3 regions of the Priestia sp. JV24 genome follow, and region 3 is predicted to be linked to each of the others. Evidence: riboswitches for the same ligand, from Rfam matches in the RefSeq annotation. Region 3 holds a riboswitch; each other region holds the start of a gene.

Region 1 (3,281 bases), on a different contig from region 3:
GATAACTGTTTCCAATTCGTTTGCGCAAGCAAGATTACAGGATGGATAGGTTTGATGAAACGGACATCGATAGCAATAAGGAGGCGAAACCGAAGGATAATCTTCAAGCAAAGACGAGAAGCGTTTTCGTCTTCCAACGTGCCCTGACATAGACAGAGCTCCTATTGTAATACCGTGATAGCTCATCCAGCGTGACAAAACCTTTGTTTTGGTTGGCTTCCCTTGCTCTTGAAAATGCTGAATTGCCGTTTTCATAGCCGTTTCAGTCGCTTCTGTCCCGCTGTTAACAAAAAAGCTCCACTGGAAATGATTGCTGCTTAATTCACATAGTTTCTTAGCTAAGGCTTCTGTTGGATCACTTGTAAACTGCGACCGATATACAAACGCAACTTTCTGTGCCTGATCGGTCATCGCATCAATAATTTCTTTTACGCCGTGTCCGATACTTGCTGTAACTGCCCCCGACGAAGCATCTATGTACCTTTTTCCATCTTGGTCGTACAAATAAATTCCTTTTCCATATGAAATAACTGGGTAGTCGTCGTCGAGCAGCGGCTTTATTACATGAGTTTTATTCATTTCCGCACTCTCCTTTCAAACATACACTCTTATTAAACTGTATGCTGAAACGAAGAGTTTCTTGCCAATAAAAAAAGCCCTAGCATATAGCTAGAGCTTTTACGCTTATTAAGCTGATTGCGTTACAGATTTATCGATACGTTTTGCTTCTGACTCAGCCACAATAACGGCACACGCAGCGTCTCCCGTAATATTTACAGATGTACGAAGCATGTCAAGCAAGCGATCAATTCCAATAATCAATCCGATACCTGCTACAGGCAAGCCAACCGAACTCAATACCATTGCTAGCATAATGAGACCAACTCCCGGCACACCTGCTGTACCAATACTAGCAAGCACCGCTGTCAATACAACCGTCACAAGAGCACCCAGCGACAGGTCAACGCCGTATACTTGTGCAATAAAAATAGTCGCTACACCTTGCATAATTGCCGTTCCATCCATGTTAATGGTAGCACCTAATGGCTGGACAAAACTGCTGATGGACTCCGGGACACGAAGATTTTTTTGAGCCACATTCATTGAAATCGGAAGCGTTGCATTACTGCTTGATGTACTGAATCCAACTGTCATCGCAGGAGCAAAACCTTTAAAAAATTCAATAGGATTACGTCTGGCCATAAGAGCGACTGATCCCCCATATGTTACGATCGAATGGATAAACAGTGCGAGCACGACTACAATCATGTACAGCCCCATCGCTTTAATTGCCTCCCAGCCTTGACTTCCAACCGCGGTTGCAAGAAGCCCAAATGTTCCGTAAGGAGCAAACTTCATCACTAGATTTACAAGATACATCATCAATTCATTGCCTTGCTCAAGTAAATTGTAAAGCCCTTTTGTTTTACTTCCAAGCATCGTAATACCAAAACCGATAAAGATAGAGAAAACGATAAGTTGAAGCATATTCCCTTCAGCCATCGCTTGAATTGGGTTGACTGGAATCATATTTAAGAATGTCTCTCCAACCGGCGGTGCTTTTTCGGCTTCAAAAGAAGCGTTTTTTGTATCAAAAGATCCAAACGTACCCGGTTTAATTGCATATGCTAAAACTAAACCAATAATAATCGCAACGGTTGTTGTAACTAGGAAGTAGGAAACTGTTTTAGCCCCGATTCTTCCTAGTTTTTTAGGATCTCCTAAACCTGCTACACCTAACGTGATAGAGAAAAACACAATTGGTACAACAAGCATTTTAATTAAGCTTAAGAAAATTTGGCCAAGCGGTGTAAACAAGTACTTGTCCAGCGGAGCAAAAGCACTTGGAGCAAAAGCATTGATCAACACTCCTACAACAGCACCAGCAATTAGCGCGATAATAATCTTTGTCGATAGCTTCATAGATTTACCTCCCATAAATAAATTATATTAGAATGATTCTAACTACCATACTTATTTTACCATGCATTGAGAGCGATAACACTCTAAATATACAATATATTAAAAATTTTCAGATTAATAGTTTAGGAATATTTTTAGCTATACAAAAAACCATGAGAATATCATGGTTTCATAGACCTGTTATTCCCTCACTGAATGCTTACGGAGTTAGCTGTCGGATTCGGGTACGTGAGTTACCCTACTTGATTTATTCAAGATTCACCCCAAGTACACTACGCACAAATATGGGTCCCCCGTTCTCTTATAAAACAAAAGAGATTAAGCAAATAATTTTCTTTAATATTTTTGCATGATAATAATTCTTACTTTAATTAAAATTCATTTTATATGTTTCTGTCAAGTTTTTATTCAAAAATAATGCAGGATTTTATCATAAAAAGTTGAGAATTGTTATATTTTAAAATATCTACATCATATTTCAATAAACCACAAACAGTTATTTAACAAGACTTAAAATCTAATGGATAAAAAATTAATTCAAAAAATAGTTTGTAAAGTGAACTTTCTTCTCATTAAATTACATTCATAAATTTGCATAATTATTCTAACGTTCGCGTACTTTACTGCTTTCATAAATATTTTATTCATCAAAGAATAACTCTTTCCAACTGTTGATTTTATCCTTATTGTACTGCTTGATATACCCTCCCTAAAATTTCACTGAATTTATTGATGCAAAGAAATGGACATTGTCAATTCGCCTTATTCTATTTAATTCTGCTCACGATAGAAGGATGTATTCCGTCATACTTTTTAAAAAAGAGCGGGTAATTATCATATAAAACTATCGGAGTTGGAGCGGTACAAGTTCTTTACTTTTTACTTAGTCGCTTTCGTTATTTAACACATATAAAAAAAGAGGCCGTGACGGCCTCTTTTTTTATACAGTAACAGGTTCAGAACTTGCTTTGCGATTCTTTAATTTTTCAACAATGTCACGTGCTACCCACACACCGCACGCACTTGCCTGCGCGAGTCCTCGCGTAATACCAGCTCCGTCTCCTCCCACGTATAAACCGGAAATTTCAGTTTCAAACTTATCATTTAACTTCGGACGGGCGGAGTAAAATTTCGCTTCCACACCGTAAAACAGCGTATGTTCAGATGCTAACCCAGGCGTTACATGATCCAGTGCTTCTGTCATTTCAATTAAGCTTTTCATCGTATTGTAAGGAAGCACTAAGCCTAAGTCACCCGGTACAGCTTCTTTTAACGTTGGTTCTAAAAAGCCCTCTTTAATTCGAGTCGCTGTTGAACGACGGCCCTTTAAAATATCTCCATACTTTTGAACAACTAGG
Region 2 (3,281 bases), on a different contig from region 3:
CAGGCAGCAAAATAGAGAATGCTGATAATCTAAAGCTTTCAAGTCTATCTCCCTCTTTTATAGATGTTTTAAAAAAACAGCACATCGGAGAGAGTAGTAAGCCCATTAAAATGGGTAAAGTCTATTATATTCTTATTTTAAAACAAAAAGATAAAAAAACGGAATCAGAAGTCAAAGAAGAAATGATGAAAGAACTTGTTTTGAATCATATCAACCGGTATATCCAGGATGAACTGCCAAGGTTTCACGTGACTTTCAGCCTTAGGTAGTTCCCTTTTATATAGATTGATTGTTTCTCCAAAACAAGCAAGTAAAAGAGCTCTCTAGTACTAGAGAGCTCTTTTACATTTTTAAGTAGACAGAAATGTCGTCACCTGATAAAATGAAGTTGTAAAACTTTCATTATTCGGAAAATTTATACCCTCCAGCTTTGGAGGGTTATTTTTTATGCTGTTGGACGAATAAAAGAGGCTGGGACAAAAGTAGTTTAGTGGAAAGAAAATCCGAACGATCAATCCAATCGTTCGGATTTTTTCGTTACGTTTCAATCACTTTTCATCTTTTAAATGACTCAATAATGCAGGAGCCATCTCCACGTGAGAAAGGGCGATGTGTGAAATCGTTTTGGCATAAGGTGTAATTTCGTTAATAAATTGTTCGAGTACGTGCAGGTGAGGAAGCTGAAGCTTTGTAATAAAGCAGGCTTGCCCGGCGATGCGTTCACAGAATAAAGCGTAGGGATACTGAGAAATAAATCGTTTAAAACGCTCGTGCTCTCCGTTTTTCATCGTTACTTCAATAAAACACGACACGGGCAAATGCAGCTTTTCATAATCAATATCAATCGTATACCCTTTTATAACGCCAAAGCTCTCTAGCTGTCGTACTCGCTCTGCCACCGAAGGAGGAGACAAGTTAATTTGTTTTCCTAGCTCTCGTAAGGAAAGGCGGCTGTTTTGCTGCAGCGCCTGCAAAATCGATAAATCAATTTCATCAATTTTCAATTGAAAACCTTCTTTCTCATTAACGTTTCATTTGATTAGTAATAGTAGCTAAGATGTTTTATCTGTAATCTGAAATTTCCATTTTTCTTACTATAATAATTAAAAAGGAGTGAGTGAAAAATGGCAAGAGTTTTGTTAGCAAACGAAGAGGGAACAAATTTTGAAAAAGCATTGAATTTAATTCCGCATGTAAAAAGATTGTATGATGAGCTTTACGACACGCTTTGGAACAGCGATATAGTAGAAAAAGAGACTAAGGAAAAAATAAGGCTTTATCTAGCAGGTGTTAACGGCTGTGAGACGTGTATGAGCATGTCATATGTAGGCGATGAGACGATTAATCAAAAAGTGTTAAGAGAAAAAGAGCTGGAAGAAAAAGATCGACTGCTGTTTCGATTTATTGATGTATACCGGGTGCGTCCAAGGGAGTTGACGGATGCTGATATGAATCAATTAAAGAAATTTTACAGTGATACGCAGCTGTTAGAGCTTTTAGCTGTTATTAATTTATTTGATCAATTTCACAAAATGATTGTCAGTTTAGATTTATATGATTTTTGCAGCTTGCAGGGCAAGTGAGGTCTTCGCTAAAAATATCTTGACAGACAAAATCCACAGGAGTAAGATAGCTTTCGTAAAGTGAAACGTATCATGAATCGAATCGATTATTCTAAAAAATAGATCATAGATATTTGAATAAAAATCGCTTAATCCATTACGGAGCGGAGGACCCATTATGTACGCACATATTGTGCTCCGGGGTGAATCCTTAAAAAGGTAGGGTTACTCTTAAAACCCGAACCCGACAGCTAACTTCGCAAGCGTTTTGAGGGGGAAGAGTGTGGAAAAACACAGGAGCCTTCCTGTGTTTTTTTGCGCTTTTTTTAAGAAAAAGATGTAATTTTTTAGAAAAAGTATAAGCTAAGAGAACACACAGCAGTTGAAGAAAGGAATAAATACATTATGAAAAAACAGTTTGCTGTATTGGGATTAGGTCGTTTTGGAGGCAGTTTGGTTGAAGAGTTTGCTAATCTGGATGTGGATGTGCTCGCTATTGACCGCAATCAGGAGGTAGTAAATAAATTTAGCAACTCAGCTACATATGTTGTGCAAGCAAACGCGATTGATGAAGCTAGCTTAAAGGGGCTAGGTATTCGCAATGTTGATCATGCTCTTATTTCGTTTGGAGATGATATCGAAGCAAGCGTGCTGGCAACGATGCTTTTAAAAGATATGGGCGTTAAGCAAGTATGGGTAAAAGCAGTGAATATGTATCATCAAAAAGTGCTCGAAAAAATAGGAGCGGATAAAGTCATTCACCCTGAGCGCGATATTGCTAAGCGTATTGCTCATCACGTGGTGTCAGAAAAAATCATTGATTATATTGAATTGTCAAAGGATTATAGTATCGTCGAAATTGTCGCCTCTAAGAAACTTCATAATAAAACGCTGTTTGATTTAAACATTCGTGCCAAGTATGGCTGCAATATTATCGGCTTTCAGCGAAAAGACGGGGAAATGGTGATCTCGCCTACCGCGCATGAAATAATTGAACAAGGAGATATGCTGATTGTCATCGGACATAACCGCGATTTGAACCGTTTTGAAGAAGAAGGAGTTTAACTTATGAAAAAACAAATCATTAAACTCACTCCTCCGCAGCTGCTTGTCTCCATTTTTGGCGGAGGAATTATTATGGGTGCTCTTCTATTGATGATGCCTGTTTCTACTACTGAGCCAATCCGGTGGGTAGATGCCCTTTTTACGTCTACTTCCGCTATGACAGTAACCGGCTTAGCCGTCGTAGATACAGGTACCCGTTTTACCGTCATCGGTCAAATCATTATTATGCTGTTAATTCAAATAGGCGGTCTTGGCATTATGTCATTTGCCGTGTTGATTTTTATGATGCTAGGTAAAAAAATTGGATTTAAAGAGCGTATGCTCGTTCAGCAGGCACTAAATCAAACGAGCGTCGGCGGAGTTGTCCTGCTAGTTAAAAGGCTGTTTATCTTTTCATTTTTAATTGAGTTTGTTGCACTTATCTTTCTAGCGATACGCTGGGTTCCGGAGTTCGGATGGTCTAAGGGGCTGTTCTTTAGCTTGTTTCATTCAATTTCGGCTTTTAATAACGCAGGGTTTGGACTACTTTCTGATAACTTAGTGCAGTATGTTGGAGATCCTATTATTAACATAACGATTTCTTTTTTGTTCATCATTGGTGGGTTAGGGTTTACCGTTCTTGCTGATATGTGGGTGAAAAAATCGTATAGAAAA
Region 3 (3,281 bases):
ATAAAGCAGAATAACCCGTTACCATTAGGCAGCGGGTCTTTTTTTAGTGATTTTTCACCTGGTAGGCTAGTATACGTAGCACTTTTTTCGCTCGTGCATATGTTAACAATAAGGAGGGACAAGTAATATGAAAAAAATCTATCTTGATGCAGGACATGGTGGGGCAGATGTAGGAGCAGTTGGAGCGAACGGACTGTATGAAAAAAACTTAGTTTTAAAAATTCAACAATATTTAATAAGCTATTTAAATAGCATGTACAGTGATTTTACGATTAAAACCACTCGTACCACAGATGTTTTTTTATCGTTATCTCAGCGAGCTTCTCAAGCTAATTCGTGGGGCGCAGATGCGTTTATGTCTATTCACGTAAATGCCGGTGGAGGAACAGGATACGAAGATTATGTTTATAGAAGCGCTAGCAATGCCAGTAAAACGTTTCAATCGATTGTGCACGGTCAAGTACAGCCAACGCTGCTGTCGTATAATCATCCGAATCGCGGACGAAAATCAGCCAATTATGCGGTGCTTCGCTTAACAAATATGCCTGCAGTACTCACTGAAATAGCTTTTATTGATAGGAGCGCCGATGCAGCACTTCTTCAAAATGAAGCTTTTTTAAAAAGTATGGGTGAATCGTATGCTAAAGGAATTGCCGTATATTTAAATTTACCTCGGCGTGCAGTTCCAAATCCATCACCATCTCCAACACCGACACCGACACCAAATCCATCACCTTCTGAACCAGGTACAAAAACGTATACGATCAAGCAAGGAGATACGCTGTACAGTATTGCACAGAAGTACGGAATAACAGTACAAGCGCTGCAAGAAGCAAATAAAGGGCTTTCTGATCCTTTAACCCTACAGGTTGGAAAAACAATTGTTATTCCTTCAGGAACTTCACCAAACCCATCTCCAACACCGTCACCAACTCCACCTTCGGAACAGTATCCACTTCCAAATGGAATTTTAAAACAAGGTGATTCTGGAGAAGCCGTGAAACAGCTTCAAAAAGCATTAAACGCAGTTAATTTTAAAGTAGGGTCAGTAGACGGAATATATGGAGTTCAAACGAAAGATGCAGTCAGACGTTTTCAGCTTGTGTATCTTCCTTATGATGTGGATGGCATTTATGGTCCTCAAACGAAAAACAAGCTAGCAGCCGTTTTAAAAGCAAAAAGTTAAAGCAAAAAAGTCTTCTGTACGCGGGCAGAAGACCTTTTGTTTTTCTGTTAAAAGTGCCTTAAGCACTATTTTATGGTTTGCGTAAAATAATGCTTTACAAACCATTTGTACGGGAGTATATTATCTAAGAACAAAGGATAGTTATGAAAGAAACATGTTATCGATCATACCCTTTAACCGAAAATTATATTGACCTGTTATCGCTTAATTCGTCAGAAGTGGGGGACCCAAATTTGTGCATTGTCACTTGGGGTGAATCCTTTTTTTAAAAGGTAGGGCTACTCTCATAGCCCGAATCCGACAGCTAACCCCATAAGCGTTTTGGAGAGGAGGTTTAAGCTGTGTAAAAACGCTGAGAACCCTTAGTGTTTTTTTTGTGCGCTTTTTTAACATAAAAAGGTACTTTTTAGGGATAATATCACTTATTTATGAACTTGTAACGGAGCTTAGCAATGAACAGTAAATAGTAGCTAAGCAATCATCGGAGGGAAATTACGTGAACTATTCAGTTCTCAAAAGATTATTGATTGGAAAGCCGCTTAAAACAAAAGAGTTAGGCGACCAAAAACTTAGTAAGCTTAAAGCACTGGCTATTTTATCATCAGATGCCTTATCTTCAGTGGCTTATGGAACAGAACAAATTTTGATTGTACTTGCAACAGTCGGCGTCCTTGCCTATTGGTATTCGATTCCAATTGCGCTTGGGGTATTGGTTCTGCTGACGGCTTTAATTCTTTCATATCGCCAAATTATTTATGCGTATCCGCAAGGCGGAGGAGCTTATATTGTTTCGAAAACCAATTTAGGGGAAAATCCCGGGCTTATCGCTGGGGGATCATTGTTGGTGGATTATATTTTAACAGTTGCTGTGAGTGTTTCAGCAGGAACCGATGCTTTAACTTCGGCTTTTCCCGCGCTGCATCATTACAATGTAGTAATTGCGTGTTTGCTGGTGATTTTTATTACCGTCTTAAATTTACGTGGTGTAACAGAATCCGCTTCCGTATTAGCTTATCCGGTTTATTTATTTGTTATTGCTCTTATTTTGTTAATAGCGGTAGGCTTATTTAAAATAGCGACGGGTCAAGTTTCACCTGAGCTGCATCCATCTCTAGGTACAGTAGTGCCAGGTATTAGTTTGTTTTTATTATTAAAAGCTTTTTCATCAGGCTGTTCCGCATTGACAGGTGTAGAAGCTATTTCAAATGCAGTGCCTAACTTTAAAGAGCCAGGTGCAAAAAATGCTGTTCATACATTAATGCTGATGGGCGGTATTTTAGCCGTTTTATTTTCTGGCATCACGTTTTTAGCTTATTGGCTTGGCATTTCTCCAAAAGCAGATGAAACGGTTGTATCACAAATTGCATCGAGTGTGTTTGGACGAAATGGATTTTATTATTTTATTCAAGGCACAACAGCTCTAATTCTAGTGCTAGCGGCGAATACGGGCTTTTCAGCTTTCCCTTTGCTGGCTGTCAACTTATCGTCTGATAAATACATGCCAAGAATGTTTCAAATTCGTGGCGATCGATTAGGCTATTCAAATGGAATTGTGACCCTTGGAATTGCTTCTACTGTCTTAATTGTAGCTTTTAAAGGAGCGACTGAACAATTAATTCCTCTTTATGCAGTCGGGGTGTTTATTCCATTTACGCTTTCTCAAACAGGCATGATTGTCAAATGGCTTAGAGAAAAGCCGGCCGGCTGGCAAGGGAAGCTAACCATTAACTTAATTGGTGCCCTCATTACCTTAACGGTGCTAATTATTTTGTTTACAACGAAGTTTTCACAAGTATGGTCCGTGCTCATTTTCTTACCGGTTATTGTCTATATTTTCCATCGAATTCATACGCATTATGAAGCGGTAGGAGAGCAGCTTCGCATTAAGCAAGGAGAAAAGATTGGAAAGCTTGAAGGAAGTGTGGTCATTGTTCCTGTAGCAGGAATGACAAAGGTAGTAGAAAATTCATTAAATTATGCAAGAACGATTGGCGATACCGTTATTGCAGTGCATGTGGCCTTTGATCGAGAAAGCGAAAAGAGAATGGAAGAGAAGTGGGAGAAGTGGCAGCCTGATATTCGTATTGTTACGTTT

What was found. Region 3 has a riboswitch for cyclic di-AMP ahead of OK414_RS21430 (APC family permease). Riboswitches for the same ligand answer to the same signal wherever they lie in the genome.
Region 1: another riboswitch for cyclic di-AMP. It lies ahead of OK414_RS21145 (dicarboxylate/amino acid:cation symporter); the one in region 3 lies ahead of OK414_RS21430 (APC family permease).
Region 2: another riboswitch for cyclic di-AMP. It lies ahead of OK414_RS20430 (potassium channel family protein); the one in region 3 lies ahead of OK414_RS21430 (APC family permease).

Annotation. Positions count from the first base shown of each region.
Region 1 is NZ_JAPCIN010000022.1:359,649-362,929, forward strand. Features, by position in the region: gene OK414_RS21140 (aspartate aminotransferase family protein) at 1-579, opposite strand, end outside; gene OK414_RS21145 (dicarboxylate/amino acid:cation symporter) at 688-1,923, opposite strand; cyclic di-AMP (ydaO/yuaA leader) riboswitch at 2,104-2,258, opposite strand; gene OK414_RS21150 (NAD(P)/FAD-dependent oxidoreductase) at 2,864-3,281, opposite strand, start outside.
Region 2 is NZ_JAPCIN010000022.1:227,941-231,221, reverse strand. Features, by position in the region: gene OK414_RS20445 (peptidyl-prolyl cis-trans isomerase) at 1-269, shown strand, start outside; gene OK414_RS20440 (Lrp/AsnC family transcriptional regulator) at 549-1,004, opposite strand; gene OK414_RS20435 (carboxymuconolactone decarboxylase family protein) at 1,125-1,583, shown strand; cyclic di-AMP (ydaO/yuaA leader) riboswitch at 1,699-1,843, shown strand; gene OK414_RS20430 (potassium channel family protein) at 1,968-2,627, shown strand; gene OK414_RS20425 (TrkH family potassium uptake protein) at 2,631-3,281, shown strand, end outside.
Region 3 is NZ_JAPCIN010000023.1:27,030-30,310, reverse strand. Features, by position in the region: gene OK414_RS21435 (N-acetylmuramoyl-L-alanine amidase) at 128-1,186, shown strand; cyclic di-AMP (ydaO/yuaA leader) riboswitch at 1,378-1,520, shown strand; gene OK414_RS21430 (APC family permease) at 1,683-3,281, shown strand, end outside.